DNA from 3 places in the Litoribacillus peritrichatus genome. Region 1 is predicted to be linked to each of the others. Evidence: predicted binding sites of a transcription regulator. Region 1 holds the regulator's gene; each other region holds the start of a gene.
What was found. The regulator PhoB, encoded in region 1, activates phosphate uptake and scavenging genes when phosphate is short. The targets are predictions, from matches to a motif close to TGTCATANNNNTGTCANA.
Positions count from the first base shown of each region.

Region 2: a site for PhoB is predicted at 2,971-2,988, ahead of ABD744_RS02705 (sigma-54 dependent transcriptional regulator). Genes of this name have one in related genera too.
Region 3: a site for PhoB is predicted at 5,314-5,331, ahead of ABD744_RS10510 (ABC transporter permease subunit). Genes of this name have one in related genera too.

Region 1 covers NZ_BAABBN010000017.1:100,060-110,228, reverse strand. The annotation lists gene ABD744_RS21980 (methyl-accepting chemotaxis protein) at 1-471, shown strand, start outside; gene ABD744_RS21975 (aminoacyl-tRNA deacylase and HDOD domain-containing protein) at 559-1,956, shown strand; gene ABD744_RS21970 (MarR family winged helix-turn-helix transcriptional regulator) at 2,005-2,484, shown strand; gene ABD744_RS21965 (hypothetical protein) at 2,408-3,268, opposite strand; gene ABD744_RS21960 (HU family DNA-binding protein) at 3,346-3,663, opposite strand; gene ABD744_RS21955 (NAD(P)/FAD-dependent oxidoreductase) at 3,850-5,007, opposite strand; gene ABD744_RS21950 (rubredoxin) at 5,140-5,307, opposite strand; gene ABD744_RS21945 (chorismate--pyruvate lyase family protein) at 5,533-6,054, shown strand; gene ubiA (4-hydroxybenzoate octaprenyltransferase) at 6,108-6,983, shown strand; gene phoB (phosphate regulon transcriptional regulator PhoB) at 7,093-7,788, shown strand; gene phoR (phosphate regulon sensor histidine kinase PhoR) at 7,893-9,200, shown strand; gene ABD744_RS21925 (endonuclease/exonuclease/phosphatase family protein) at 9,169-10,089, opposite strand; gene ABD744_RS21920 (thiol:disulfide interchange protein DsbA/DsbL) at 10,128-10,169, opposite strand, start outside.
Region 2 covers NZ_BAABBN010000004.1:335,628-345,796, forward strand. The annotation lists gene fliD (flagellar filament capping protein FliD) at 1-1,962, shown strand, start outside; gene fliS (flagellar export chaperone FliS) at 2,112-2,549, shown strand; gene ABD744_RS02700 (flagellar protein FliT) at 2,586-2,885, shown strand; gene ABD744_RS02705 (sigma-54 dependent transcriptional regulator) at 3,126-4,613, shown strand; gene ABD744_RS02710 (enoyl-ACP reductase FabI) at 4,716-5,513, opposite strand; gene ABD744_RS02715 (ABC transporter ATP-binding protein) at 5,510-7,135, opposite strand; gene ABD744_RS02720 (ABC transporter permease) at 7,153-8,184, opposite strand; gene ABD744_RS02725 (microcin C ABC transporter permease YejB) at 8,187-9,278, opposite strand; gene ABD744_RS02730 (extracellular solute-binding protein) at 9,320-10,169, opposite strand, start outside.
Region 3 covers NZ_BAABBN010000007.1:167,324-177,492, forward strand. The annotation lists gene ABD744_RS10485 (hypothetical protein) at 505-1,005, opposite strand; gene ABD744_RS10490 (hypothetical protein) at 1,147-1,575, opposite strand; gene ABD744_RS10495 (TRAP transporter large permease) at 2,039-3,430, opposite strand; gene ABD744_RS10500 (TRAP transporter small permease subunit) at 3,427-3,954, opposite strand; gene ABD744_RS10505 (PstS family phosphate ABC transporter substrate-binding protein) at 4,273-5,250, shown strand; gene ABD744_RS10510 (ABC transporter permease subunit) at 5,383-7,656, shown strand; gene pstA (phosphate ABC transporter permease PstA) at 7,688-9,367, shown strand; gene pstB (phosphate ABC transporter ATP-binding protein PstB) at 9,445-10,169, shown strand, end outside.

The DNA.
Region 1 (10,169 bases):
CTGAACCCAACCTCCGGCATGGAAACCGAGCTGAAAAGCATTCAGGAAATAGCCGACCAAACCAACTTACTCGCATTAAATGCTGCCATTGAGGCCGCAAGAGCCGGGGATCAGGGCCGGGGCTTTGCCGTCGTTGCAGACGAAGTCCGGAAGCTGGCACATAAATCTCAGGAAGCCTCGTTGACGATCGAAAATCACATCAAACAATTGCGCACCGCCACCAACCAAGTGGATACCACCATTACTTCACAATTGGCTGAATTGCAGACTTCGGTAAGCAACCACTCACAGCAGCCAATGGAATTCTCCACGGCGGTGTTTCATGATGTATTTTCATTAATCAAAGAATTAGAGGTCTTAGCGGATGAAATTGAGCACCTCGCCGACGACCATAACCTCTCAAGGCCCGTTATCGAACGCACGTTTACGGCCATTCTCGATGTAATCGAACGTATAATTCCTAAGGAATAGCGGATTAATCTTGTGGATATAGTCTAAACTAGGTTAAGTTAATTTTTTTTGATCAAGGTATGATCATTTGTAGTTGTTGGAGCCACTATGTCGATTGCAGCCTCATTAAAGCTGTTACTAACTAAAAACCAGATTGAATACGTTATTGAAGAAAAACTGCAAAACCTGGACGGATTCTCTCAAAAAAGATCAACATTAAGCCACTGCACCCGATCCACGGTACTGATGGATCAAGTCGGCAAAGTTCAGGTAATTACTCCCTACAACAGTTTTCTAGACCTGACTCTGCTCAATAACGTCATTGGCCGACAACTCTCTCCGGCCAAGCCTGATACCGTCGCCAGAATGTGTGAAACCATCAATGTGGAAACCCTGCCGGCGGTGCCTGCGTTAACCCGGCTGGACGTGATCATTGATAAAAATTTGCTTGAACTGCCATTCATTTACATTGAATCAGGAAAAGACGGCCATTGGATTAAAATGGACACCAAAGATTTCCTGAAACTGTGTCCGAAAGCGCGTCCGGAAAACATCAGCACCCCGATCGATATTCGTCACATTGGTGAAATGAATACCACCACAGAAGAAGACAGGGAAACCATCTCTCAGGCGGTGATTGCATTTAACCCGACGCGGATGAAGCAGCGCCTCGAAGAGACCATGGAAATTCCGCCTTTACCGACGTCCGCTCAACAAATCATTCGTTTACGATCAGACCCAAGCGCCGACATCGACAAGCTCACCAACATCATTGAAACCGATCCGAGCTTAGCCGCTCAAATCGTCAGCTGGGCATCATCGCCCATTTATAACCCTCCGGGCACAGTACGCTCCGTACACGACGCCTGCATGCGGGTACTTGGTTTTGATATGGTGCTCAACCTGTCTCTCGGTTTAGCGTTAGGTCGCACCTTGCCTTTGCCGAAAGAAGGGCCGAATGGTTATACCCCCTTCTGGTACGAATCGGTGTTCGTGGCGGCGTCCATTGGCGGTTTGGTGGCCGCGATCTCTCGCGAAAAACGGCCGTCGTTCGGCCTCAGCTACCTGACCGGCTTACTGCATGAAATCGGTTATTTGGTGCTGGCTTATGTGTTTCCTCCGCATTTCGATCGCTTGTGTCGTCACCTTGAAGTGAATAAACATTTACCGGACGTGGCCATTGATAATCAGGTTATGAAAGTGAACCGCTATCAAGTCGGCAGCTGGTTAATGAACTACTGGCAAATGCCCACAGAAATCTGCGTAGGTTTAAAACACCAGTTAAACCCGGATTACGATGGCAAGTTTCACGCTTACGCCAACCTCATTTATCTGGCCAAGGCGGAGTTGAAGAAACGGGGCATCGGAAATGCGACAACGTCTTATGTCCCGGAATCACTCTATGATAGACTCGGTCTCGATCCGGAGACAGTGACTGAAATCATCGACAAGGTGATCGAGTCCAGTTCAGACCTGAAAAATATGGCTCAGGCTCTGATGCGCTGATACCGAACTTTTATTGAGAACCCCAGACCAGAGATGTAATCGGTCCCGATGTCAGAAGATAAACGAATTTACTTCCTGCTCAGTCAGGCACAACACAAAATGAGCCTGCAGGTCGATCGGGCATTGATGCAGGTCGCTGGTATTTCAGGGCCTCAGGCCGGTGCGTTGTTTTACCTGGAAAAACACGACGGTTGTCAGCAAAAAGACATGGCCGAAGGCCTGAAGCTGGACACGTCCGCCATCACAGGTATGGTGGAACGACTCACCAAAAAAGGGCTGATCGCCAAACAGCGTTCCGAAAAAGACAAACGCGCTTTTACCTTACATCTCACCGAAGAGGGCCGCGATGCCCTGTCCAACGTGCAACCGATGCTGGATCAGTTCAACCAGCACATGCTGGACAAATTCGGCAAAGAAAAGCTCAATCACTTTTGTCAGGTGTTAACCGAGCTTATGTCGCTGGGTCAGAAAGGTTGTTTTTCAGTACCAGCCGCTGATAATGAAGATCCATCGCCTTTTCAATCGTAGCCAGTAGCTTTTGATAACGGGCGCTTTCGTAAAACACCAAGGCATCCCGAATTTCTTCATCGCTGATGTTCTTTAGCAGGAACGTCAGCAAATCAATCGATTGCCGGTAGCTCTCTGCTTGCAGATCGCTGTCGCTTTGATCGAGTTCCAGCCGCAACCACCGATTGATCGCTTTTTTGGCGTCGGAATGCATGGCGCCCCCGTCCGGAAACATCCAGGCTTCCACCTGGCTGACCATATAACGACTGACAAACCCTTGATTCAGCTGGCGTAACCTGGCTCTGAGCCGAGACAAGCCATAGGCGGTATCCAGACGTTCGACCAGATAGCGACGGGTTTCCCGCATGCGAACCCACATCAGCCGTTTGATGTAGGCTTCCATTTGTTGTTGATCGACATCCTGGGCGGTTGTAAGCGCATTGGTCACTAACGCGTGACTGGCCAGCGAAGCATTTTGATGCAACGCATTCAACTCTTCACCCGACAACTGACGCCGACTGTAACGAACCAGATAGCGGTCGAGACGGGCTTCGTTGACGACACCAAAACCGGCCATATACACCTTATAGGTAGGCGCATCGTTGATGGTCAACAACAGGTTGGCCCAGCTTTCCAGCTGGCCGTGCATTTCCGAGACCACCAGAGACACCGGCGTCACTGAAAGCACCTCCTTGGTCTGGCATAACCGATCACACGCCTGCGTGCCGTCCGGTTTAGCAGCCTGACTCCAAACCACTAAAACGACCACCGATAATAATCGTAATACACTCAACCTATACAACATGAAGCACTAGACTTTCTGTTAGAAAATTCAGACAACAAAAAGCCGGGCTGACCCGGCTTTTTCAAATAAAGCAGAGGCTAGTTTACAGCTTCTTTCAATGCTTTACCCGGTTTGAAAGCAACGTAGTTGCTCGCAGGAATTTTGATCGCTTCACCCGTTTGCGGGTTTTTACCTGTCCGTTCATTACGACGGCGAGTTTCGAATGTACCAAAGCCAATCAACTGAACCGCATTACCACCACTGACAGCACGGGTGATTTCATCGGTCAAAGCAGTTAAAACTTCATTGGCTTTTGTTTTGGATAGTCCAGCAGATTCTGCAATTGCAGCAGCTAATTCTGGCTTACGCATATATTTCCCTTCTTTATTGTTATCAAAGTAAACTTGATCATTCAGATCAGTATTTCTGATTACACTCTATTATTAATAGAATGTATAGAGACTAGAACAAAAAGCTTTTAATGCCAGAAAAAACCGAAGAAATCCCATAACCATGGGCTTATTTGACAGATTGATGACAAAAAAAGGGAGCTCTTTCACAAGATCTCCCTTTTTTTAATGAGCAAAACTCAGAAATACGACTTACGTCAAAAGCGGTGGCAATGCCTTGGACAAAGCCAGTTTATCCACAACTTTCGCGCCCGTCAGCACAAACCCTTTCAGTTGGCCTTCCGCGTCTTTGAACAAGCAACTCAGATCCTGGCCTTCGCCTTCGATCTGCCATTCGCCATTCTGATCTGCAGGGGCAGCAATTACCGTCGGACAAGCCGGGGTTTTAACCACAACCGGCATCGCGCCGTATTGCACCTCGGTCGGGGTGCCTGTCAACGTTTTTGCAAGCGCACGAGCGGAACTCATCAAAGGTAAGACGTACAGCAACACCAGACCGTCAACTTCGGCACAATCGCCCAGCGCATATACATCCGGCACCGACGTCTGCAACAAGCGATCCACCGAGATGCCTTTCTGATGGGCAAGACCGGCTTTACTGGCCAGTTCCACGTTTGGTGTTAAACCCACCGCTGAAATGACCAAGTCCGTTTCGATTTCCTCACCATTGGACAAACACAGCTTCACGCCGTCGTCCTGCTTCACCACTCGGTGCGCTAATGCGCCCAAGTGGAAACGAACGCCAATCTCTTCCAACCCGGCCTGAACCACCTTGGCTGGCGTTTCCGGCAACATCGACGGCAATACCGTCTGGCTCGGGGCGATCACATCCACTTCATAACCACCGTTACGAAGGTCATTGGCAAATTCACAACCAATCAAACCGGCACCGACAATGGCAACGCGTTGCTTACCAATTGCGGCCTGTCGAAAACGGTCGTAATCTTCGAGATCATTGATGGAGTACACCTGATCCGTACCATCACCTTCCAGCGGAGCTTTGTGGGTCTTAGCACCAACCGCCAGGATCAACTTACTGTACGCCAGCGTTTCATCCCCTAATTGAAGGGTATGTGCTTCCGTATCAATGCCGGTAACCGTTGCTTTGGTACGAATAGACGCCTTCAGCTGTGTTGCCATGTCACCCGCATTTGCCAACGCCAATGCCGCCGCTGTTTTATCTTTAGTAAAACCAGCCGACAACATCGGCTTAGAATACTGACGACCATCGTCATGCGTGATGATGAGCAACGGCGTTTCTGAATCTAATTTTCGGAATTCCTTGGCCAGGTTGTAACCCGCCAGTCCAGAACCCAAAATTACGATTGGTTTGTCTGTATTATCTGTCATTCAGTATCCCTTAGATTATTATCTCTACGTCCCATCGCCATTTTGTTTGGTCAATAGGGGGTACATAAAAAAGCAAGGACACATTGCGCTTTTGGCGACTATCCGTTGTGTCTGAGATTCCGCTAAGGATGGCTACGATATCTCAATCATTTCGAAATCTTCTTTACCGACTCCGCAATCTGGACATTCCCAATCGTCCGGTACATCTTCCCATCGGGTGCCAGGTGTTATCCCTTCTTCCGGATACCCCAGCGCCTCGTCGTAAACCCAACCACACACGACACATTGCCATTTTTTCATGGTACGTCCTCAAACTTATGTTGTTTTTTATCTGTTTATCTGAGAGCCTGTGCCAATTTCCTGAGTGCAAGCTGAGTAAACGCTCGGCAATATATCACTAGAAATTGGTATACGCATTCTAAATTATTAACTATTGTTAGACAATCCTACAATATACCGCCAGCTTCAACAGGCATTTCAGACCGACCAACCGTCACCTGAATCGTCGTAAATTCAGACAGGCCAATGAAAAAGAACTTACCTCATATACACCGTTGGACATCAGCCTATAAGAAATATTCCCCGATCTTATCCGTCGAGCAAAAAAACTGGTTGCTGGATCGCGGCTCGCTGACGCGTCGATTGATGGGCTGTAGCCAACACAGTTTCCGGGTAAATGTGGTATGTGAAGGCGTAGCCAGGATGCTCCAGCACGAGAAACAAGTGTTGAACAACCCATCCGATTGCGGCTGGGTTCGTGAAGTGGAATTAATCGTCGATGGCCAGGTCTGGGTATTTGCACGCAGCGTTGTGCCTTTATCCACACTCACAGGGCCAGACCTGAAGTTAAGATATCTGGGCAATAAACCCCTTGGCCACTTTTTATTCAGTAGCCCCCGATATCAGCGCAGTCAGTTTCAAATAGGCCGGATACTCAATTCTGATAAAGAACTTCTGTGGGGACGAAGATCCATTTTTACCTGTTCACACAGCCATAAATCCTTATTGGTCAGTGAAACCTTCCTGCCCGTTGTGTTTTCCGGTTAATCCTCCTAGTATTCAGGCTTCAACATGGAGCCAACCGAAAGATAACGGAAATCATGCCAAAACTCAGTGCCCACATAAAACAACAGCTTCCGGATTACACCCGCTTAATGCGTCTTGATAAACCCATCGGCATTTTATTGCTGTTATGGCCGACGCTATGGGCATTATGGGTTGCCGCTGACGGCTTCCCCCAGCTGAGTAATCTGGTCATTTTTGTTTTGGGTGTGGTGTTGATGCGATCGGCCGGCTGTGTAATCAACGATTACGCCGACCGGGATTTTGACCTTCATGTACGACGAACCAAAGAGCGGCCGTTGACGTCTGGCCGGGTGACCGCCAAAGAAGCACTCTGTTTATTCGGTGCGCTGGTGTTTATTTCTTTTATTCTGGTGCTGTTCACCAATAAAGAAACCATTTATATGTCATTTGGCGCAGTGTTTCTGGCGTCCCTTTATCCGTTCATGAAACGCTTTACCTACTTTCCACAGGTATTTTTAGGGGCCGCTTTTGGCTGGGCCGTACCGATGGCATTCACCGCAGAAACCGGCACCGTGATTGAAGAAACCTGGTTACTTTATATAGCTACATTACTTTGGACGATTGCTTACGACACGCAATACGCCATGGTGGACCGGGAAGACGACCTAAAAGTCGGCATTAAATCCACGGCCATTTTGTTTGGCGAAATGGACAATATCGCCATCATCAGTCTTCAGGTACTGACGATGATCACCTTGCTGCTGATGGGGCAACAGCTCTCAGCCGGGGTCGCTTATTACCTAGGTTTGGCAGTCGCCGCCGGCTTATTTGGTTACCAGTATGTCCTTACCCAACACCGCAACCCGGACATGTGTTTTAAAGCATTTCTGAACAACCACTGGGTAGGCACTGCAGTCTTCAGTGGCATTCTGGTGGATTCCTTTTTTTAGCAAATCCGCCTCTGTCACACGCAGACGGTCGAAAACCTGTCATACTTTTGTAACAAAAGTGTCTTCTAATAAGACTGTCTTTTAACAACCACACTAACAGGCAAAAGTGATGGCGGGAAAAAAAGTTCTTATTGTTGATGATGAAGCGCCTATCCGTGAAATGATCATGGTCGCTCTGGAAATGGCAGGTTATGACTGTCTGGAAGCAGAGCATACGCAGGAAGCCCACTCAATCATCGTAGATCAGCAACCGGATTTAATTTTATTAGACTGGATGCTACCAGGTGCGTCAGGGATTGAATTTGCACGTCGCCTTAAGAAAGATGAGCTGACAGCAGATGTACCTATCATCATGCTGACCGCAAAAAGCGAAGAGGACAATAAAATTCAGGGCCTTGAAGCGGGTGCGGACGATTACATCACCAAACCGTTTTCTCCAAGAGAATTGGTGGCTCGTCTCAAAGCGGTCTTGCGTCGAACCACCCCACAGGGCATTGAAGAAACCATCGAGGTCAATGGCCTTGAGCTGAACCCGGTTTCCCATCGCATCATCGCCAATGGTGATGCTGTGGATATGGGGCCAACCGAGTTCCGACTGCTGCAGTTTTTCATGACTCATCAGGAGCGCGCCTATTCCAGAAGCCAACTGCTGGATCATGTCTGGGGTGGCAACGTTTATGTCGAAGAGCGTACGGTGGATGTTCACATTCGTCGCTTACGTAAAGCGCTGACTGAAACCGGTCATGATAATTTGATCCAAACCGTTCGTGGCACAGGTTATCGCTTTTCCACAAATGCGGCATAGAGTAAGCTGTTGCAGCATGACCTCATTCAGAAACGCAGCCTTTGAGGCTGCGTTTCTGATATGAATCCCTGTATTTTATTATCTTGCCTAGGTAAGGAAGCTGAGTGTTAAGTAATTGGTACATTGAATTACAGCGCGTGACCTTATTGGTGCTGGCCACCACCCTCATTGGTTATTTATTCGGTTATCCCGTCGTGGGCCTGATTCTCGGCCTGATCGCTTACGTGGTCTGGACCATACGCCAAATGTCACGGCTTGAATCCTGGCTGCAACATCAGGAACTCGACAAGTTACCGTTAAGTGAAGGTCTGTGGGGAAGATTATTTGACTCCATTTACCGTCAGGAGCGTGATCACCAAACGGCCAAACGCAAACTTCAGACCATCATCAACCGAATACAACAATCCACTTCTGCGCTGCAGGACGCCGTCATCATGGTCGAAAGCGATGGCACTTTGGAGTGGTGGAACCGCTCAACCGAAGCCTTATTAGGCTTCAGAACACCGGTGGACGGTGGTCAGCACATCACCAACCTGATCCGCGACCCGGACTTTGTGGAATACTTCGAACTCGGTGATTACACCACGCCGTTAACGCTCAACAGCCCGATCAATCAAAGCGTTGCCCTGGAAATGACCATCACCCCATTTGGGAACGATGAACGCCTGATTACCGCGCGGGACATCACTCACATTGAACACCTGGAACGCATGCGCAAAGATTTCGTGGCTAACGTCAGTCATGAATTAAAAACCCCGCTGACGGTGTTAATCGGCTACCTTGAAACGCTGATTGATTACTCGGACGAAAGCGACAACCGCTGGTTACGCATCTACCATCAGATGCAGTCCCAGGCCGTTCGGATGCAAGATCTGGTGCATGATCTTCTAATTCTGACCCGTCTGGAAACCACCGAAATCAATGTGAAAGAGCAACCGGTGAACCTCAAGCAACTGCTGGAGCACTTAGCCGCAGAAGCCCGCTCTTTCAGCAACGGTCGCCATGAAATTCAGATTTCGGCGATCGATATTGAAATTGACGGCTGTTACGACGAACTGAGCAGCGCCTTCAGTAACCTGATCTTCAATGCGGTGAAATACACACCTGAAGGCGGCCGGGTAGACATCACCGGTTACCGCGACAAAACCAGTATCCGGGTGGATGTCATCGACAACGGCCCCGGCATCGATCAAAAACACATCCCACACCTGACCGAACGCTTCTACCGTGTGGATGCCAGCCGCAAATCAGACACCGGCGGTACGGGACTGGGATTAGCCATCACCAAACATATTCTGATGCGCCACAACGGCCACTTATTGATTGAAAGTAAATTAGGGTACGGCAGTAAATTCAGCTGTGAATTTCCGCTGTCAGTGCTTAGCTCTGGTTTGCCCGATCCGTCAAACTGACTCCGGAAGGCAAGCTGACATCAATGGCCACCGGCAGGTGATCTGAGATCGGATGATCCAAAACATCAATGGCGTGTGTTCTTAAATTAGGGCTGATCAGAATATGATCCAGCCCGCGCTGAGGCGCCCAGCTGGGAAAAGTGCTGATGCCATCGGTGGCTAGCGCCAGCGAGGTTTCTTTCAACGGGGAATCATCCAATAACCGCTCCGCATGGCAGTTCAAATCCCCCATCAACACCACATACTTGTACTTCTCGATCTGTTCTTTCACGTAGGCCAGCTGATTCATTTGTGCCCGTTGGGACAAAGACAAATGCATCATCACCACCAACAGCGGCTCATCGGTAGTGGTTTGATATTCAATGAACATGGCACCCCGGCCAGGAATCAATGAAGGCAAAACATGATTATTCACACTGGTTGGGATGATCCGGCTCAAAACACCATTGCCGTGTTGAGCCAGTAGCCCGAAATCACGATTCAGCTGCTGATGCCAAAACGAGAATTTGCCTTTTTCAGCCAGGTATTTCACCTGATTCACAAAACCGCTTCTCAGGCTCCCACCGTCGGCCTCCTGCAACGCCACCACATCAAAATGGGACAACACATCGGAGATTCGATCCATGTTATCAATGCGTTCAGAGTGGGGCAGGACGTGTTGCCAACTGCGGGTCAGATAATGAAGATAACGGCCAACGGAATTGCCGACCTGGATATTAAACGAGATCAACCGAACGTGTTCTAACCCATCATCTTCAATGATGGGCAGATACTTTTGAGCGGGGTATTCAATCGGGGCTTGAACTTCAGACCGATTCAGGGAAAGAGATCGCAATTCATCGATTGCATCCCTTACCTGTTCTACTCGTTTCTTAACCCGTTCAAGCATTGGAGAATCCCTCTCATCTCTCGCCGATCACCGGAGAATTATTTTTTGGCCGTTCTTTCTAATTCTATCAGATGATCCAC
Region 2 (10,169 bases), on a different contig from region 1:
GAAACAACAAATACGGGTATACGTGCCGATGTAGTAGATACAGGTTCTGGTTTTGTATTGGTATTTTCTTCAGAGGAAACAGGTGCTGAAAACGCGATACGCGTGACGGCTCAAGTTGATGGAGATTCAGATACAACAGATAATGCAGGTTTGTCGCAGCTTACTTATACAGAAAATCCTGCAACTGAGCGGTTCATGACAGAAACGCAAAATGCTCAGGATGCAATGCTAACAGTGAACGGGCTGGCGATTACTAGCTCTTCTAACAAAATTAATGATGTTATTTCGGGTGTAACGCTTGATCTGAATGGGGTGACCACAAGCAGTGCAAAAATTAAGGTTACTCGTGATGCCTCAGTGGTCGGAGAACGAATTCAGGATTTAGTGGATGCCTATAATGGCTTTAAAGAGTTGATGGATGAGTATTCGACTTTTGATCCGGATAACCCTGAAACAGGCCTTCTACTCGGTGACAGCACTTTAAGAAATCTGGAAAATCAGGTGGATTCTGTTTTTGGTCAGGTAGTGTCCGGAATGGAAAACGCAAATGTTCGTTCTCTGGCGGAGCTGGGGTTGACACTTTCTAAGACTGAAAATGTATACGAGTTCGATCAGGATAAGTTTAATAAAGTTTTTGATGAGTTTCCTGAAGACGTCGCGGCCATATTTTCTCAAAAGTTAGAAAGCTCCTCGTCTCGTGTTGATTTTAAAAGCGTGGTTTCAGGAACGACTGCGCCAGGTTCTTATGATTATTCAATCACACAGCTTGCATCTCAGGGGTCGTATACAGGTGTAACAGCTGTGTCATTCCCTGCTGACTCATTCACTGTCACGGCTGGCGTTAATGACGCATTTAAACTTGAAGTCAACGGTGTCGCGTCGGGCCAAATTACTTTGACAGCGGGCGCTTATGACGGAGCTGCTTTGGCGCTTGAGATTCAGTCGCAGATCAATAATGACAGTACCTTAAAAAATAACTCAGCCAGTGTTGTGGTTGCTTACGACAGTGGCACCAATAGCTTTAGTATTACTTCGGACCTATATAAGAGCTCATCTTCCGTTGCTTTTACTGAAATTGCCGCCTCAACTGAAAATGACTTTGGTTTCTCTTTGACGAATGGTACAACGGTTGCGGGCAAAGACGCAGAAGGCACCATTAATGGTGTCGGAATGAAGGGAACCGAGTCCAGCGGTACTTTTACGGCTTTGTCTGTTTTAAGTTCATTTCCGTTCACTGTTGATGCCAATAATGATGAGTTCTCGATCAGTGTGGATGGCATCACTTCCGGTATTTTATCGTTGACTCAGCAAGCCTATGCCTCTGGTGGAGATTTAGCGACTGAGGTCCAAAACCAAATTAATGCAGATCCAACGTTACTGGCGGCGGGTAAGTCCGTTACGGTCAGTTTTGACACAGATAAGTTGATTATTACCTCGGACTCAAAGGGTACTTCATCCACGGTATCTTTTGCGTCACTGGATACCAATTCCAGTACCGACCTGGGCTTCAGTTTAAACAGCTCTTTGAGTAAAGCGGGCGAAGACTTTACTACAACCGGCGTGACGGCAAGTGGCAATCGCTTAGAGCTGGATGATCCTGATAATGCAGCCGATGGCGTGGTGTTAAATGCTTTAGTGAATGACTTCCAGCCAGGTGAAACGGAAATAACAGGAACCGCTAACTATGTTTCCGGTGTTGCGGATGAGTTGGTTTCTCTCTTTAACGGGTTCTTAGCATTTGATGGTTTAATCAATAATAAAACGGACAGTATTAAAACCGAACTGAAGTCGGTTGATGATGCTCGCAGTAGCATGGAGGATCGCTTAAAGGCTTTGGAAGATAAGTTAACGATTCAATTTATCTCTGCTGATCTTCGTGTTTCACAGCTAAAAAACACCGAACAGTTCGTCACCACTCAATTGGCGGCCATTGTTAACTCATTCACGAATTCGGATAAATAAGGCGGTTTAGCGTTGGCCCTCACTTTGTGGTTTTCAGATTCAAACTGTTACAAATAAGCGAGAGGCTTGGGTTAAAGTTTTTCAAAGAATAGCCGTTAAACTATATTACATATAGACGTCTTAGACTTTAATAAAAGAGTGCTGCGATCATGAATACATATGCAAATCGTATGAACCAATACAATAAAGTGAATCAACAAACGGGTATTGTTGATGCCGATCCTCATCGCTTAATTCAACTTCTTTATAATGCGTTGAAGTCTAATTTATCAAAGGCTCGTGGTCATATTGAAAGACGGGAATTTGAACAAAAGGGCAAGTTGCTTACTAAGTCTGTTGAGATATTAAAGGCATTAAGCGATTGCCTGGACGTAAAGCATAACCCAGAGTTGGTTGAAAACTTGGCTGCGCTTTATGATTATTGTGCCCGTCAGTTGATGCAGGCCAATTTACAGAATGAAGTGAAGTTTGTTGATGAGGTGGTTGAGTTGATAACGCCTGTTCAGCAAGCCTGGGACGACATTCGTGATCAAGTGGTTCAGCCTAAACAAGAGCCGACTTATAATGGCACGACGGCTACTGCGTAATACTCAATCGTTTTGATTTAAGATCTGGAGAGAAAAATGACAGACGTTACAAAAAGAATTGCCGATGTCCAACAGGCGATGCGCTTGGCTCTCTCCAATGACGATTGGGAAGAATTGAGTACGCTTGATTTAAAGTGCCGGACATTGGTTGAAGAGGCTGTCGCAGATGCCTCAAGAAATCAGATTATCGTTCGTGACGCCATTATTCCGCTGCTTGAACTGTACAAGCATGCGGTAGCCGCTTGTGAGGCGCATCGAGATCAAATAGCGGCAGAACTCAAAGGGTTTAATCGACAAAAGACAAGTGCTCAAGCCTATCAAAACTGTCAGTTTTAGTGGTTAAGTGATTCATCTTGCTAAGACGTGTCCTCTGTTTAATGCCAGTAAAAACAAAAAGTTAATTATTTTTCTGTTTTAATAGTGTCATTTAGTTGACTCTTCTGGCATCCTCGGCTTTACTTTTTCGGTACAAAAAAAGAAATAATTTTGGCGCACTGATTCCAGAAGAGATGTCAGGCGATTTAAAACTGCGTTTGGTTGAAAAAGCCAAACTATCAAGGGGTGGGTTTTATATCTATGTGGCGCGAAGTAAAAGTTCTGGTGATTGATAATAATGAAGAACGCCGCAATCAAATAGGCATAGTTTTAGGTTTTTTGGGTGAAGAATTCTTATTAGCGGATGAAGCCAGTTGGTCTTCCGTGTGTGACGCTTCCGTTAGTGATCCTGCATTAGGTGCGGACTCCGGCGCTTACTCTCCGGAAGTGCTGGCCGTTATTGGTGATTGCTCAAACACCGAAGCGTTATTGGCTAATCTTAAAGAAAGAGATCAGGCCATTCCTGCGATTTTACTGCGTGGCAGCGATGACGATGGCCGTGAAATTTCAGAAGGTGCCCTGCAAAGAATGTGTATTGGTCGGTTAACCTGGCCGGCAACGTATAATAAGTTAATGGATCATATCCATAGGGCTCAGATTTATCGTGAACAATACGATTTGAGCCGGGGTCATCAACAGCGACGAGAAGTCCAGCTGTTCAGAAGCCTTGTGGGGACCAGCAGGACCATTCAGCATGTCCGTGAGATGATGGCGCAGGTTGCCGATAAAGACGCCAGTGTCTTGATTACAGGGCCTAGCGGAACGGGTAAAGAAGTGGTTGCCCGCAACCTTCATCACAATTCTCCTCGAAAAGCGAACCCCTTTGTTCCGGTCAACTGCGGTGCCATTCCTGCTGAGCTGTTAGAAAGTGAATTATTCGGTCATGAGAAGGGCGCTTTTACCGGGGCAATTTCCAGCCGCTCGGGGCGTTTCGAAATGGCGGAAGGCGGCACATTGTTTTTGGATGAAATTGGCGACATGCCATTGACCATGCAAGTGAAGTTGTTGCGTGTTCTTCAGGAACGAACTTATGAAAAAGTGGGCGGTACCAAAACCCTTAAAACCGACGTTCGTATCATTGCTGCGACCCATAAAAACCTGGAGAGCATGATCGACGAAGGTGAGTTCCGGGAAGATTTGTATTACCGACTGAATGTTTTCCCGATTGAAATGCCTCCGTTGAAAGATCGAATTGAAGATGTCCCGCTGTTATTGAACGAGCTTATCTCTCGTTTGGAAAATGAAAAGCGTGGTTCTATTCGTTTCAACTCCGCAGCCATTATGTCTTTATGCCGTCATGAGTGGCCTGGAAATGTTCGTGAACTGGCAAATCTGGTCGAACGAATGGCCATTATGCATCCATACGGGGTGGTTGGTGTTCAGGAACTTCCGAATAAGTTTCGTCATTTAGAGGGCTTTGAAGAGGATCATGACGCTGGGGAACCAATGGAAATACCAGCCGCCACTAACACCGGCATGGTTGACCCTGAAGCGACAGCGTTATTGCCCGTGAACGGGATAGACCTAAAAGATTACTTAGGGCGTCTTGAAAAGTCTCTTATTTCCCAAGCTTTGGATGATGCCAACGGCGTTGTTGCTCGTGCTGCAGAAAAGCTCTCACTGCGACGAACCACGCTTGTGGAAAAGATGCGGAAATTGGGATTAAGTAAAGAAAAAGAAGCGAACTAAAGGCTTTAGACTAGCACAACCAGAGTCATCGCTTGATGATTCTGGTTATGACTGGTGGTTCGAATGAATGTTTAACTTATTCAAGCGCTCATTTCTGCGTTTCTAAACGGGCGCCATGCCTGCTTTACTCAGCCCTCCATCGACGTAAATGATCTCACCGGTAATGCCGCTGGCCATCTCTGAACATAAAAAGGTAGCTGTATTGCCGACTTCCTCAATGGTAACGCCTCGCCTTAAAGGTGCTACCTCTGCACTGTCGGCCAGCATTTTTCTGAAGTTTTTAATGCCGGCGGCGGCCAAGGTTTTGATTGGCCCGGCAGAGATAGAGTTTACCCGGATGTTGTTTGGTCCGAAATCATTTGCCAGATAGCGAACACTGGCTTCTAAACTGGCTTTTGCCAAACCCATTACATTGTAGTTCGGGATGATTTGCTGTGAGCCATGGTAGCTCATGGTTAATAAACTCCCGCCTGGACGAATCATTGGTGCCAATTCGCTGGCAAGCGCAGTAAAACTGTAGCTGCTGATGTCATGGGCAATTTTGAAGGATTCTCTGGTGGTGTTGTTCAGATAGGTTCCGTCGAGTGCTTCTGTCGGGGCAAAGCCAACGGAATGAATCAGAATATCAAACTCGCCCCAGTGTTCTTTAATGGCTGTGGCGACGTTTGTTATTTGTTGATCACAGCTCACATCACAAGGAAGAACAAGCTGTGCTCCCCATGCTTCCGCAAATTTTTCAACACGCGGCTTCAGTTTTTCGCTTTGATAAGTAAGTGCTAACTCAGCGCCATGCTGGTGAAAGGCTTCTGCAATTCCTTTTGCAATGGAGTGCTTGCTGGCAAGGCCGATGATCAAGGCACGCTTGCCTTTGAGAAGCTGAAACGTTTGTGATGTGTTCATACTGTGGCCTCGTAAAATGCGGCTTCCATCAGGGTTTTTGTGTACTCATGGCTTGGGCTTTCGAATACATCAGCGGCCTGACCTTGTTCAACAATATGGCCCTCTTTCAGGACGATCAATTGGTGGCTGATTGCCTTTACGACGGCAAGGTCGTGGCTGATGAACAGGTAAGTAAGTTTGTACTTACTTTGTAAATTTTTGAGCAAATCCAATACCTGGGTTTGAACGGTTCGATCCAGGGCGGAGGTCGGTTCATCTAATACGATCAGCTCTGGTTTCAGGATGACGGCTCGGGCTATGGCAATGCGCTGTCTTTGGCCGCCTGAAAATTCATGGGGATAACGATTCCGAACGGAAGGCTCCAATCCAACTTCTTGCAAAACATCAATCACCGCTTGCTCTCGGGCTTTGGCATCCAGTTGCGGCTCATGAATCTCCAGGCCTTCTTCGATAATTTCCTGAATGGACATTCTTGGGCTTAAACTGCCATAAGGATCTTGAAAGACAATCTGCATTTTTTTACGGAAAGGGAGCAGTTGTTTCTGGTTCATTTGATCCAGCCGATCCCTGTTGAGCAGGATGTCACCTTCACTGTTTATTAAACGGATGATCGCATGGCATAGGGTGGTTTTTCCTGAACCGCTTTCTCCTACGATGCCTAAGGTCTCGCCTTTTTTAACATCGACGGAAACGTTTTGAACGGCGTTAAAGTAATCTTTGACCCGGTTTAAGATCCCGCCCTTGATCGGGAAGCGAACGGCCAGTTGATTTGTGTTCAAAATTTCCGGTGCGTCGGATGCAATGGTGACAGGCAGTCCTTTCGGATCTGCATTCAACAGGGTGTTGGTGTATTCATGTTGTGGGTCATCGAATACTTGTCGGGTGGTTCCAGATTCCAATAAATCGCCGTGCTTCATTACACAGACATCATCGGCATAGCGATGTACGACGTTCAGGTCGTGGGTGATCAGTAAAATCGACATGCCGACTTTTTGTTGAAGTTCTTTGAGCAGTTCAAGAATTTGTTTTTGAATGGTGACATCAAGCGCGGTGGTGGGTTCATCCGCCAATAAAATATCGGGCTCATTCGCCAAAGCCATGGCAATCATGACTCTTTGTTTCTGACCGCCGGACATTTGGTGAGGGTACTTTTTCAAACTCTCTTCCGGCGAAGGTATTCCTACCAAATCTAAAAGCTCCAAAACACGCTTTCGTGCCTGAGAATTTTTTAACCCCTTGTGAAGTGACAGCACTTCTGTGATTTGTTTTTCGACCGTATGGAGGGGGTTTAGAGACGTCATCGGCTCCTGAAAAATCATGCTGATGCGGTTGCCTCGAATGGCGCGCATTTCAAGCTCATTCAGTTCAAGGATGTTCTGACCTTCAAACAGTATTTCCCCCTGATACTGCACGCTGCTTTTGGGGTGGAGTTGTAAGGCTGAAAGGGCAGATACAGACTTACCAGAACCACTTTCGCCCACCAGAGCCAAAGTCTTGCCGGGGTAAAGGTTGAATGAAGTTTGTTTGACGGCCCGGGTTACTTCAACGCCGTTGTTGAACGACACGGAGAGGTCTTTTACCTGTAAAATCGGTTGCAGGTTTTGTTTGGATTGGTCTGTCATAGTTTGGCCTGCATTTCTTATTTCTGTTTACGAGGATCAAAGGCATCACGTGTGGCTTCGCCAATGAACACCAAAAGAGTCAGCATGACGGATAAGGTCACGAAGGCGGTAATGCCTAACCAAGGCGCTTGTAGGTTCTCTTTGCCCTGTTTTACCAGCTCACCTAATGATGGAGAACCTGTTGGCATACCAAAGCCTAAGAAGTCGAGAGACGTTAACGTGGTCACCGCGCCTGTTAAAATGAACGGCATAAAAGTTAATGTGGCTACCATGGCGTTCGGAAGCATGTGTTTAAACATGATGGCGTGATTGCCAAGGCCTAAGGCACGAGCGGCTTTTACGTATTCCAGATTTCTGGCCTTCAGGAATTCGGCCCGAACCAGATCCACCAACTGCATCCAACTGAACAGCAGCATAATGCCCAATAACCACCAGAAATTCGGGGTTACAAAGCTTGATAGAATAATCAGTAAATACAGTGTTGGCAGCCCAGACCAGACTTCGATCAAGCGTTGCCCGATTAAGTCAATTTTACCGCCGTAGAAGCCTTGGATGGCTCCCACCATGATGCCAATGACGGTGCTGACGATGGTCAGCGTTAACGCGAACAGGACAGAAATTCGGAAACCGTAGATCACACGGGCCATGACGTCTCGGGCCTGATCATCACTGCCTAGCCAGTTGTTACTTGAAGGCGGCGCCGGCGCCGGAACCGGTAAGTCGTAAATGTGCGTGTCGTAGCTGTACCGAATGACAGGCCAAATCATCCAGCCACCAGACTCTTCGATGATTTCTGAGATATAAGGGTCACTGTAATCGGTTAAAATGTCGAGGTCACCGCCGAAGGTGGTTTCGGGGTAGTCGATTAACACCGGAGTGTAGAGGCCGCCATCGTATTTCACCAAAATGGGTTTATCGTTGGCAATGAATTCGGCAAATAAAGAGAGTACAAACAGGACCAGGAAGATCCACAGGGACCAATAACCCCGGCGGTTTGCTTTGAACTGTGCCAGACGTCGCTGATTGATAGGGCTGATATTCGCAAACATGATTAGCCCTCCCTGCTTTCAAAATCAATTCGAGGGTCAATGATCACGTAACTGATATCACTGATTAATTTCAATATCAGGCCGAGCAAGGTGAACATAAATAAGGTGCCGAAGACCACAGGGTAATCACGGTTCAGCGCCGATTCAAAACCGAGTAAACCGAGGCCATCCAGAGAGAAGATCACTTCGATGAGCAGCGATCCGGTCAGAAAGATACCGATCAGTGCCGCCGGTAAGCCGGCAATGATGATCAGCATCGCATTACGGAACACATGGCCGTAGAGTACTTGGTTCGGAGCCAGGCCTTTGGCTCTGGCAGTCAGTACATACTGTTTGCCGATTTCGTCTAAAAATGAGTTTTTGGTCAGCATGGTAATGGTGGCGAAACCACTGATGGACAGCGCAATGACCGGAAGGGTAATGTGCCAGAAATAGTCTTTGATTTGCCCCCAGGTACTGAGTTCGTCAAAATTGGATGAGGTTAAACTGCGCAGCGGGAACCAGTCCAGATACGAACCGCCAGCAAACAGAACGACCAACATAATTGCAAATAAGAATCCGGGGATGGCATAACCGACAATGATGATGGAGCTGGTCCAGACATCGAATGAAGAACCGTGTTTCATGGCTTTTTTTATGCCCAAAGGAATTGAAATCAGATAGATGAGTAAGGTGGACCAAAGTCCTAATGAAATTGAAACCGGCAACTTATCAATGATCAGATCGATCACTGGTTTGTCTTTGAAGAAACTGTCTCCAAAGTCGAACGTAATGTAATTTCCTAACATTTCCCAAAAGCGCTCGTGCGCAGGCTTATCAAACCCGTACATTTTTTCAATACGTTCAATTAGGTCGGGGTCTAGGCCTTGCGCTCCTCGGTATTGGCTGCTGCCACCGGAAGCTCCACCGGAAATTTCACTGCTGCCAGCACTGCCGGTACGTGAACCGACGCCTGTGTCGAGGCCTTGCAATTGGGCAAGCATTTGCTCAACAGGGCCTCCAGGGGCGGCTTGAATAATAATAAAATTGATTAACATGATTCCGAACAAGGTCGGAATCATCAGTAATAATCTTCGTATGATGTAGGCTGCCATGATTACTGCTTTCTAATTTTTGTTAATAAAAGTGATGATGCTTATTTCAGTTTTTCAGCCTTGATCGGGTCATACCACCAGGTGTTTGGCGAGAGTGAATGGGTTGTTACGCCTTTGGGGAAGTCAAACTTGTTCCAATAAACCACTCGGTTGGCGGGTAAGTGCCATTGAGGAATGACGTAGTGGTTCCAGAGTAACACCCGGTCCAGTGCGCGGGTTCTGGTCACTAAAGCCTCTCGAGTTGGCGCCTGAATCACTAATTCGATTAATTCATCAATCACTGGGTTTTTAATGCCAATGACGTTTCGGGAGCCTTTCTTGTCGGCTTGGGAGCTGTGCCAGAAGTCACGTTGCTCGTTGCCGGGGGAACTGGATTGGCCAAATGAGTTTACGATCAAATCAAAATCAAATTCCTGATGTCGTTTGATGTATTGTTGAACGTCAATGGTTCGGATATTGACATCAATGCCCACTCGCTGAAGATTTTTCTGGAAGGGCAGTACCACGCGTTCAAAGGTTGGTTGGGCCAGTAATATCTCAAACTTCATTTGCTTGCCGTCTGAGTTGACCAGTTTGCCTTTTTTGAGCTGCCAGCCTGCGCTTTTCAGAATCCGAATGGCCTGACGCAGGTTGTTACGAATATTGCCGCTGCCATCGGTGGTCGGGATTTTATATTCCTTGGTGAAGACTTCTTCGGGCAATTGATCTCTGAATTTATTCAGCAGTTCCAATTCTTTGCCTTCCGGCAGTCCGGAAGAGGCCAATTCTGAGTTTTCAAAATAGCTGTCGGTACGTGTATAAGAACCATAAAACAAAGATTTGTTCGTCCATTCGTAATCGAACAGGTAACTCAGCGCTTCCCGGACTTTGATGTCATTGAAAGGGGCTCTT
Region 3 (10,169 bases), on a different contig from region 1:
TGATGTATTTCGAGAATAACGAATATCTGGAAATACGAATGTTAGTTAACGTTATGAGATGACAGTGTAGAAGAGTGCTGTAAGCTCGGTTTTGATGTGCATCAAAGGAGTGATGATAACTAAAAAACAGAACGCTGCTGTCTGACAAGCGGGACGACTCATGTTTAAGATAAGCAAATCAGGCGGTTAAAAGGTCAAAACGAAGGTTTTTAGTCAGATGTTTTTTTGAAATGCTCTTGAACTCATAATTTGCCCGCTACGAACGGCGTAAGGATGAACTGTTATCTGACTTAGTCATTTCTTTTACGAAATGGCCATATTGATGCATGAGTGTAGAGTCTGCTTTTTCGCCAAAGCGGTCATTAGGATTGTTTGAGGAATGCTTCTGCTTTGGTTGTCAAAGCAGACATGTTGAACGCGACAGCTATGCTGACACAGTGGGTTACTCGCATGCAGGGTGTTGTGGGGCTGGAGGCTAGATACCTCCGGCTACCCGATTAGATTTTACGACTCCCAATGCCTTTCAAGATAATAGAAGCAGTTTTCAGACTTCCAAATATAGCCCCAGTGTAGGCCAATAGAAAACCGTGGCTCGGCCTTCTCTTCAATTCTCCAAGCTTGCTCAATCTCCCCTAGGTCGTCAAACCTTGAGAGGTCAAAATCTTCTTCCCATTCCATTTTATTGTCGAGAGCTTCATTTTTGGCAGATTCAATTTCGAGGCAAACTTCAGAAGAATCTACTTCTTTCAGTTCAAGCCCATTAATCCATGCCTGAAAGTCTACTCTTTCTTTCCATACTGGCTCGCCAAGCTTTCCCTGCCCAAAAGGAGAGTTAGTAACAACGCTGTAGAGGAAGAATTCTTCGATAGAAGAAAACTCAGAGATAGTTCCACAAATCAACCAAACATAGCTAACCTGCCACGTGATAGTACTTTCATCAAAGATAAACTCTGAATCTTGACTATCAATATTCTCAAGCGATTTTTCAAGAAGCTCTTTTTTCATAACTAGTAAAATCTAACGCCGCCATTTGCGGCAGGCTTGAGTGAAGGACTTTTGTGCATGGCGAAGCCATGCACAAAAGGCCGGAGCGAAAGACTGTCCAGCCCCAGCGTCTTTTTGCTGGGGCGATGCAAGATGGCCTGGTTAAATTTCAATTTTCGTTTCAAGGAATGCAAGATATTTAGGATCGTCTTCCATAAATATATTCATTCCAGCCCCCATATACGCTCTTGTTAATTCTTCTGCAGCACTCTCAAATTTGCTCAACTCGAAATGGGCTTGGCCAAGCCTAAGGTGTATAAACGGATTTCCGAGACCACCAGGGCATTGAATGGCATTAATGAAGCACTTCAGCATTTTCTCAAAATTTTTAGTAAAAAAATGAGTGTCTCCGACTGCCACGTAAATCCAAGTAGCAGCCTCCCAGTTTGATTGCGGGCTTGGAAGTAACTTAAGAGCTTCAATATATTTGGCTCTTGCTTCTGAATAAAGTTGTTCGCCCACAAGTTGATCACCAGCCTTGCAAAGATCTTTTATGCTCTCGTGTAATCTTGGCTCTAATTCTTCAGACATCTAGTACTCGATAATTAGGAAAATATAACAGTGTAATGGACGGACCCGGACTGCCCGTATATTACTTTATCTACTTTTTCCAAAAATTTTCTCAGCCTAACTGTAACAAGGCATTTAAGAAATTCCTATAAAAATCCTCACTGTACAAAGCAGACTTTTTCATAAAACTGTAACAAAACCTATTCACAACGATGATCTCAGACAAAGAACCAAAGGCGTTAAAAGTCCTTTAGATTCTCTTTGAAATTGAGCGCTTTCGATGTGATACCAGACGTCAGTAGCAGTTAGGCTAAGAGTCAGCAAAGGGGCACTAGCAGACTTTTTATTCGAATATCGCCATGACCGCCCCGTGAAGCAGGGGCGGCCACTATCTGGCTTAGCCGTTTTAACTGATTCTAAATTGATTCATAAACCCCAAGTCTATGTATTGGTGTGTCATATCCTTGGGGCAGTTGTCACAGAGCTAACTCCCGTACACTTGCTCAGGCAGCCATGTGGCCAGTTCCGGGAAGAAAGCCAGGCCAATCAGCAATAGCAGCTGAATGATAATGAATGGAATAACGCCTTTGTACATATCGGAAGTCTTAACTTCCGGCGGTGCCACGCCTCTTAAATAGAACAAAGCAAAACCAAATGGCGGTGTTAAAAAGGAGGTCTGCAGATTGATGGCAATCATGATGCCTAACCAGACCGGGTCCAGCCCCATGGCTAACAGAATCGGGGCCACAATGGGCACGACGACAAAGGTGATTTCGATGAAGTCCAAGATGAAGCCGAGCAAGAAGATGACGATCATCACGACCAGCATGGCACCTAACGCACCGCCAGGAATGCTTTCAAATACCGACTGAATGAGCTCTTCGCCACCAAAGCCGCGAAATACCAGCGAGAAAATGGCCGCGCCGATGAAGATCATAAACACCATGCAGGTGACTTGTGTGGTTTGCTGACACACATCTTTCAGGCAGGTCAGTGACAGTTGTTTTCTGAGTGCCGCTAAAACTGTGGCACCAAATGCCCCTACGGCAGCCGCTTCCGTCGGTGTTGCGACACCTCCGACAATGGAACCTAATACGCTGATGATTAAGATTAAAGGCGGTAATAGCCCGAAAAAGATGATTTTGATTAAATGATCGTGGGTGTGGTTATCGATCATCTCTTTTCTGGAAATCGCTGGTGCGGCCTCCGGTTTCAGTAACGCGGTGACGTAAATATATAAGCCATACAGTGCGACCAGGATCAGTCCCGGAATGATGGCACCCACAAACAAATCACCGACGGAGACGGTTTTCGGTGAAAAGATGCCCATGCTTAATTGAGCCTGTTGATAGGCACTGGAAAGCACGTCTCCTAAGATGACAAGTGCGATGGATGGCGGAATGATTTGCCCCAGAGTGCCAGTGGCGCAAATCGCGCCGGTAGCCAATTTGGGGTCGTAACCTTGTTTGATCATGGTGGGTAACGAGATCAAACCCATGGTCACAACGGTGGCCCCGACAATGCCGGTACTGGCGGCCATTAGCATACCAACCACAGTAACGGCGATGCCGACACCTCCGGGCCAACTGCCAAACAGAATCGACATACTTTCCAGTAAATCTTCAGCGACTTTGGATTTTTGCAGCATGACGCCCATGAAGACAAAGAAAGGCACGGCCATTAAGGTTTGATTACTGATCAGGCCAAACAATCGGTTCGGTAAAGCTTCCAGAAAGGCGCCGTCGAACGTGCCGGTCAGCAAACCGATGCCTGCAAACGCCAATGCGGTTCCGCCTAAGGTAAAGGCAACAGGAAAGCCCAGCATCAGAACGAAACAAATGGTTAAAAACATAAATAGAGGCATGAGTTCCATTATTTTGCCTCCTGAGAATAATGATGGCCTAAAATCGCCAAACTTTTACAGATTTCCGAAATGCCCTGAATGAGGACACTGATGACCATGCCTAAGATCAGGGATTTTAAAAGGTAGACGAAAGGCAAGCCGCCAGCTTCCTGGGATTTTTCCTGCATGGACCAGGAAAAGGCGATGTATTCCCAACTGATGACACCGATGAACGTCATCATTGGTATTAATAAAAATAAACAGCCGAGGAGGTTCACCCAGGCTTTTTGATGGGCTTTCATGTCACGATAGAGGATGTCCACCCGAACGTGGCCGTCCATTTTGAGGGTATAACCCGCACCCAGCAGGAAAACTGCGGCGTGGAGGTACAATACCGATTCTTGTAAAAAGATAAGATTAAAGTCAAAGGCGTAACGTAATACCACCAGTGTGAACATCAGAACGGTCATGAAGAGGGTTAGCCAGGAAAGGGTTTTCCCAAACCACTCGCTGCCTTTTGCCAACGAAATGTGTATTCGGTGGAATATTTCAAACATGTGTGACAACCACTTATTAGTTTTTTGCGGGGCATTATAAAGAATGGTGCTGTAATGAGACAGCAGTTAAGTGCATAACTCACCGGTCAGGATCGAGGTCGGGTTTAATTAACTAAATTATTTTTAGCCGTCTTCGTTGTAACATAGCTGTCACAAACCGCTTATATATTGATCGAAAATTTGAAAGAACTCAGGGAGTTTTTGAGTAAGTTTTTTAGCGTTCTGGCTGAGCCAGTCTGGCCAGAGGTTAATAGATTTATTCAGAGGTTCCCGAAACAATTTCTGACAGTATCTACTTAATTTTGGAGAGTAGTCATTATGAAAATGAAAAAGATTTTTGCAGCGGTATCCATCGTTGCTGCAGCAGCGTTCACCGGTCAAGCGACAGCGGCTGCTAAAGTTGATGCCGACATTGCACCTTATTCAAAAACTTCGGGTGTGTCTGGTAACTTCAGTTCAATGGGTTCAGATACGTTGGCGAACCTGATGACTCTTTGGGCGGAAGATTTTAAGCGCTTCTATCCAAACGTGAACATCCAGATTCAGGCTGCCGGTTCTTCAACTGCGCCGCCAGCGCTAACCGCTGGTACTTCTAACTTTGGTCCTATGTCTCGCAAGATGAAGGATAAAGAAGTTGAAGCGTTTGAGAAAAAATTCGGCTACAAGCCAACTGCGATTCCGGTAGCGATTGATGCCTTGGCGGTTTACGTGAACAAGGATAACCCAATCAAAGGCATGACGATTGCCCAGGTTGATGCAATCTTCTCAAACACCCGTAAGTGTAAAAACAAAGAAGACATCTCCAGCTGGGGTCAGGCGGGTCTGAATGGCGAGTGGCAAAACCGTGACATTCAGTTGTTCGGTCGTAACTCAGCATCTGGCACCTACGGTTACTTCAAGAAAAAAGCACTTTGTAAGGGTGACTACAAGTCAAGTGTCAATGAGCAGCCTGGTTCTTCTTCTGTGGTAACGGGTGTTTCTGAGTCAATCAACGGTATTGGTTACTCTGGTATTGGTTATAAGACATCAAGTGTTCGTGCGATTCCTTTGGCTAAGAAGCCAGGTCAGAAGTTTGTTGAAGCAACGCCTGATAATGCTGTAAACAAAACTTACCCATTGTCTCGCTTCTTGTACGTTTACGTGAACAAGGCGCCTAACAAGTCTCTGTCTCCAATGGAAGCTGAGTTTGTAAAAATGGTGCTTTCTAAGCAAGGTCAGGAAATCGTAATCAAAGACGGTTACATCCCGCTACCTTCAAAAGTTGTGTCTAAGTCTTTGAAGGCATTAGACCTATAACCACTCTTCATCAGTAAGAGTTAAAAGGGGAAGTTTACTTCCCCTTTTTTTTTGATTTCAGTCTGTAATATTTCTGTAACACAATTGACTTATTTTAGCTGCAACTAGTAAATACCCCTGAGAAAATTGCTTATGAGCTCAGTGAAACTTGATCTTAATTCTCCTGCTCTTGCGCGCAAGCGTAAGATTCGTAACTTAAAGGATAAAGTAGCCACCCACGGAATCGGGATCGGCGGAATCAGCGTGATTATGACCATCATGCTGATTTTCTTGTATTTGCTTTATGAAGTTGCGCCTATGTTGAAATCTGCGAGTGTTGAAAAAATCGCAGAATATGACGTGCCGGGCTTGAATAGTGCAGATAAGTCAACCAAAACCATGTACCTGGCCACGGAAGAGCAAGCTGAAATCGGCATGCGCTTAACGGTTGCCGGTGACGTTTTGTTCTTTAATCTTAAAGACGGTGCGATCATTGAAACGGTTTCTTTGCTGGATGGCATTGATAGCCAGGTTAGCACGGTCAGCGAAGGCCGCATTGGCAGCCGATTGTTGATTCTGGGCCTTGAGAATGGCCAGGCGCTGCTTGTGAAGCACAAGTACAACGCAGAATACGATGCGGACGGCGTCAGAACCTTACTTCCTGAAGTTGTGTATCCATACGGTGAAGAGCCGATTGATCTTCTGGAAGAGCCGATTGTTTCCGTTGCGATGAATGAAGACGATGAGAACATGGTGCTGGTGGCGTCAGGCAACAGTGCAACGGCCCAAATTGTTCATTTTGAAAAAGAAGAAGATTTATTTGGTGATGGCTATGAATTAGAGCGTTACGACGCGCCGTCATTCGAACTTAGCCAGCGTGCTGACTTCCTGGTCATTGACGCTGAGATGGATTGGTTGTTTTCTGCTAATAAGTCGGGAACGATGGAACGCTTCAATATTGAAGACGTGGACGCCGTTGAGCGTTTTGAAGTAACCCGTGTAGTAGATAAGGGTGAAAGCCTGACGCAGTTTGAGCCGTTATTGGGCGGTATATCAATACTGATTTCCGACACGGCGGGCCGTACCGCTCAGTGGTTCATGGCCAGAGATGAAGAGGGTACGCCTCAATTCATGAAGGTTCGTGCCTTTGAAGCGGAAGAAGATCCGCAGTCCATTCGTCTTATAGCAACCGAAGAGCGACGCAAAGGTTTTTATACCGTCGATCAAAACGGTGTGGTTTCTATTTATAACACCACAGCTCACCGCAGCCTGTTGGAAGAAAAGCTGGTGGAGAGTCACGTTGATTTTATGGTAGTGGCGCCACGAGCCAATGCCTTGCTTGTAGAAACCGCAGCAAAGCTGAAAGTGTGGGAAGTTGAAAACAAGCACCCGGAGGTTTCCTGGAGCTCGTTGTGGCATGAAGTCTGGTACGAGGATTACGACGAGCCGGATTACATTTGGCAGTCATCCGCTGCAACCAATGATTTTGAGCCTAAGATGAGCTTGGCGCCGTTGGCTTTTGGTACGATCAAAGCAGCCCTTTACGCCATGCTGTTCGCGATTCCTCTGGCCATTTGTGGCGCTATTTATACCGCTTACTTCATGGCGCCTGAGTGGCGTCGTAAGGTAAAACCTGTCATTGAGTTGATGGAAGCATTGCCAACAGTGATCATCGGTTTCTTGGCTGGCTTGTTCCTGGCTCCGTTCATTGAAACCAATTTATCCGGTGTCTTTACGTTATTGATTGTGCTGCCGGTCGGAATTTTATTGTTTGGTTTTGCCTGGGCGAATTTACCGAAATCAATTCGTCACCGAGTGCCGGATGGCTGGGACGCTGCACTGCTTATTCCTGTGTTGTTGTTCTTGGTTTGGTTCAGCCTGGCGTTGGCGACACCGATAGAACTTGCATTCTTCGGGGGCGATATGCGCACCTGGATTTCTCATGACTTAGGCATTTCTTTTGACCAGCGTAATGCGTTGGTGGTGGGCATTGCGATGGGCTTTGCGGTGATTCCTTCGATCTTCTCGATTGCTGAAGATGCCATTTTCAGTGTGCCAAAGCATTTAAGCCACGGTTCGCTGGCTTTGGGCGCAACCCCTTGGCAGACCTTAGTGCGCGTGGTCATGCCAACGGCAAGTCCGGGTATCTTCTCTGCAGTCATGATCGGTATGGGTCGAGCGGTGGGTGAGACCATGATTGTGTTAATGGCAACAGGTAACACCCCGGTGATGGATTGGAACATATTTGAAGGAATGCGTACTTTGTCGGCCAACATTGCCGTGGAAGTGGCGGAGTCTGAAGTACACAGTACGCACTATCGTGTCTTGTTCCTGGCTGCGTTTGTACTCTTCATGTTCACCTTCGTGGTGAACACGATTGCTGAGTTAATTCGTCAACGATTACGTAATAAGTACGGCTCGTTATAAACCCGGATTAGGTCGAATATAGGTATTAATGATGAATGTTTCAGTAAAAGATTGGTTTAAAAGCGGTTCGCCTTGGGTTTGGTTGAATGCCGGTGCGGTGTCGCTTTGTGTGATCATGGTGGTTGGCCTGTTGGGGTTGATTGCGGTAAAAGGCCTGGGCCACTTTTGGCCGAGCACTTTGTACGTCACTGAGTATCAGACTCGCTCTGGCGAACAAAAGACGTTATTGGGTGAAATTACAGACAGCGAGCTGGTGTCGGCGGTTCAGTTGAAATCTGCCGGTTATCAGGTGCCAGAGAACCTGGAATACATTGATCGTCAGCTGTTGAAGGTTGGCAACCGGGACGTATACGGCCAGGACTTCCGCTGGGTGCTTAGCTCCAGTGTGACTTCTCAGACAGTGCTTGAGGATATGGTCGGTATTGAGCGCCGTGAATGGGGTAATTTCTACGGTCAGCTGGTATCAGTCAAAGAGAACGGTAAAACGGTTGTTTCGGTTGCGGACGCTGGTTTTGATGCTACCTGGGAAGCACTACAAGCCCGAATTGAACGTGCGTTAACACTTCAGGATGAAATTCACGGCATCGAAACGGGCGCCATTGGCTCAATTAACTATGGTCTTGAGCGTCTTCGTTTGAAAGAGCGTGGTCTTGAACTGCAGGGTGATACCGACCCGATTAAACTTCAGGGCATTGTTGAAGAGCGCGCTGCTTTGAATGCCGAGTACGAAGTGCTCAAAGAAGAATTGAACGCCTTGTACCAACAGGCTCAACGCGATCAGCTTGTGGCGACCACCATTGATGGTCAAGAAGTTGAAATGACGTTAAGCAAAGTGGTGTTGGCTTACGCGCCGAACAACATGGGGCTGTTTGATAAGATCATTCACTACATTGGTAAGCTGGGTGAGTTCTTATTGGATGACCCTCGCGAAGCTAATACCGAAGGTGGTATTTTCCCGGCGATCTTCGGCACTGTAATGATGGTATTGCTGATGTCTATCATGGTGACGCCGTTTGGTGTGGTGGCAGCAGTTTACTTGCGTGAATACGCTAAGCAAGGGCCGGTGACTCAGGTGATTCGTATTGCGGTAAATAACCTGGCGGGTGTGCCTTCCATTGTTTACGGTGTGTTTGGCTTGGGTTTCTTTATTTACTTTTTAGGCGGCTCAATTGATCAGTTGTTTTATCCGGAGGCATTGCCGGCGCCGACGTTTGGTACACCGGGTTTATTGTGGGCTTCTTTGACTCTGGCTATTCTGACGGTGCCTGTGGTGATTGTCGCCACAGAAGAAGGTTTGTCCCGAATTCCTCGTGCTGTACGTGAAGGCAGCCTGGCGTTGGGTGCCACTAAGTTTGAGACGTTGTGGCGAGTGGTGTTGCCTATGTCCAGCCCGGCGATTATGACCGGTGTTATTCTGGCGATTGCCCGTGCCGCAGGCGAAGTAGCGCCGCTGATGTTGGTGGGTGTGGTTAAATTGGCGCCATCACTGCCGCTGGACTGGAACTACCCGTTCATCCACCTGGATCGTAAATTCATGCACTTGGGCTTCCATATTTATGATGTTGGCTTCCAGAGCCCGAACGTTGAAGCGGCAAGACCATTGGTCTACGCAACGGCCTTCTTATTGGTGTTGGTGATTGCTGTATTGAACCTGGCGGCAGTTGCGATTCGAAACAGCCTACGTGAAAAGTATAAAGCGCTAGAACATTAGTCATCGGTTTTCGAAGACGAAAACCAACCACAGAATTCAATTTTTAGATTAGGTATTAAGCCATGACAGACCAAACAATGAACGAAGTGCCAACGCATGGGGTTGATATTTCAGCCCTTGGTCGCACCAACGAAGAGCGTCAATTGGCCAACGAAGAAATGTGTCTTGAAGTAAGAAATCTTCAGCTCTACTACGGCGAGAAGCGGGCCTTGCATGGCATTAACATGCACATTCCGAAGAATCGTGTAACGGCTTTTATCGGCCCGTCCGGTTGTGGTAAGTCAACCTTGCTGCGTTGTTTCAACCGAATGAATGATTTGGTTGATAGTTGTAAAATCGAAGGTCAGATCCTATTGGATAATGACAATATTTATGAGCGCTCTGTTGATGTGACTGAGTTGCGACGTCGGGTCGGAATGGTGTTTCAGAAGCCGAACCCTTTCCCGAAAAGTATTTATGAAAACGTAGCTTATGGCTTGCGTATTCAGGGCATTAATAACAAACGCACGCTGGATGAAGTGGTTGAGCAATCACTGCGCGGCGCCGCTTTGTGGGATGAAGTCAAAGATCGTCTGCATGACAGTGCGTTAGGCATGTCGGGTGGTCAGCAACAACGTTTGGTGATCGCACGTACCATTGCTGTTAAGCCGGATGTACTACTTCTGGATGAGCCAGCATCAGCACTTGACCCGATTTCTACATTGAAGATCGAAGAACTGATCAACGAACTCAAGAACGAATACACCATCGTGATTGTAACGCACAACATGCAGCAAGCCGCTCGTGTTTCGGACTACACAGC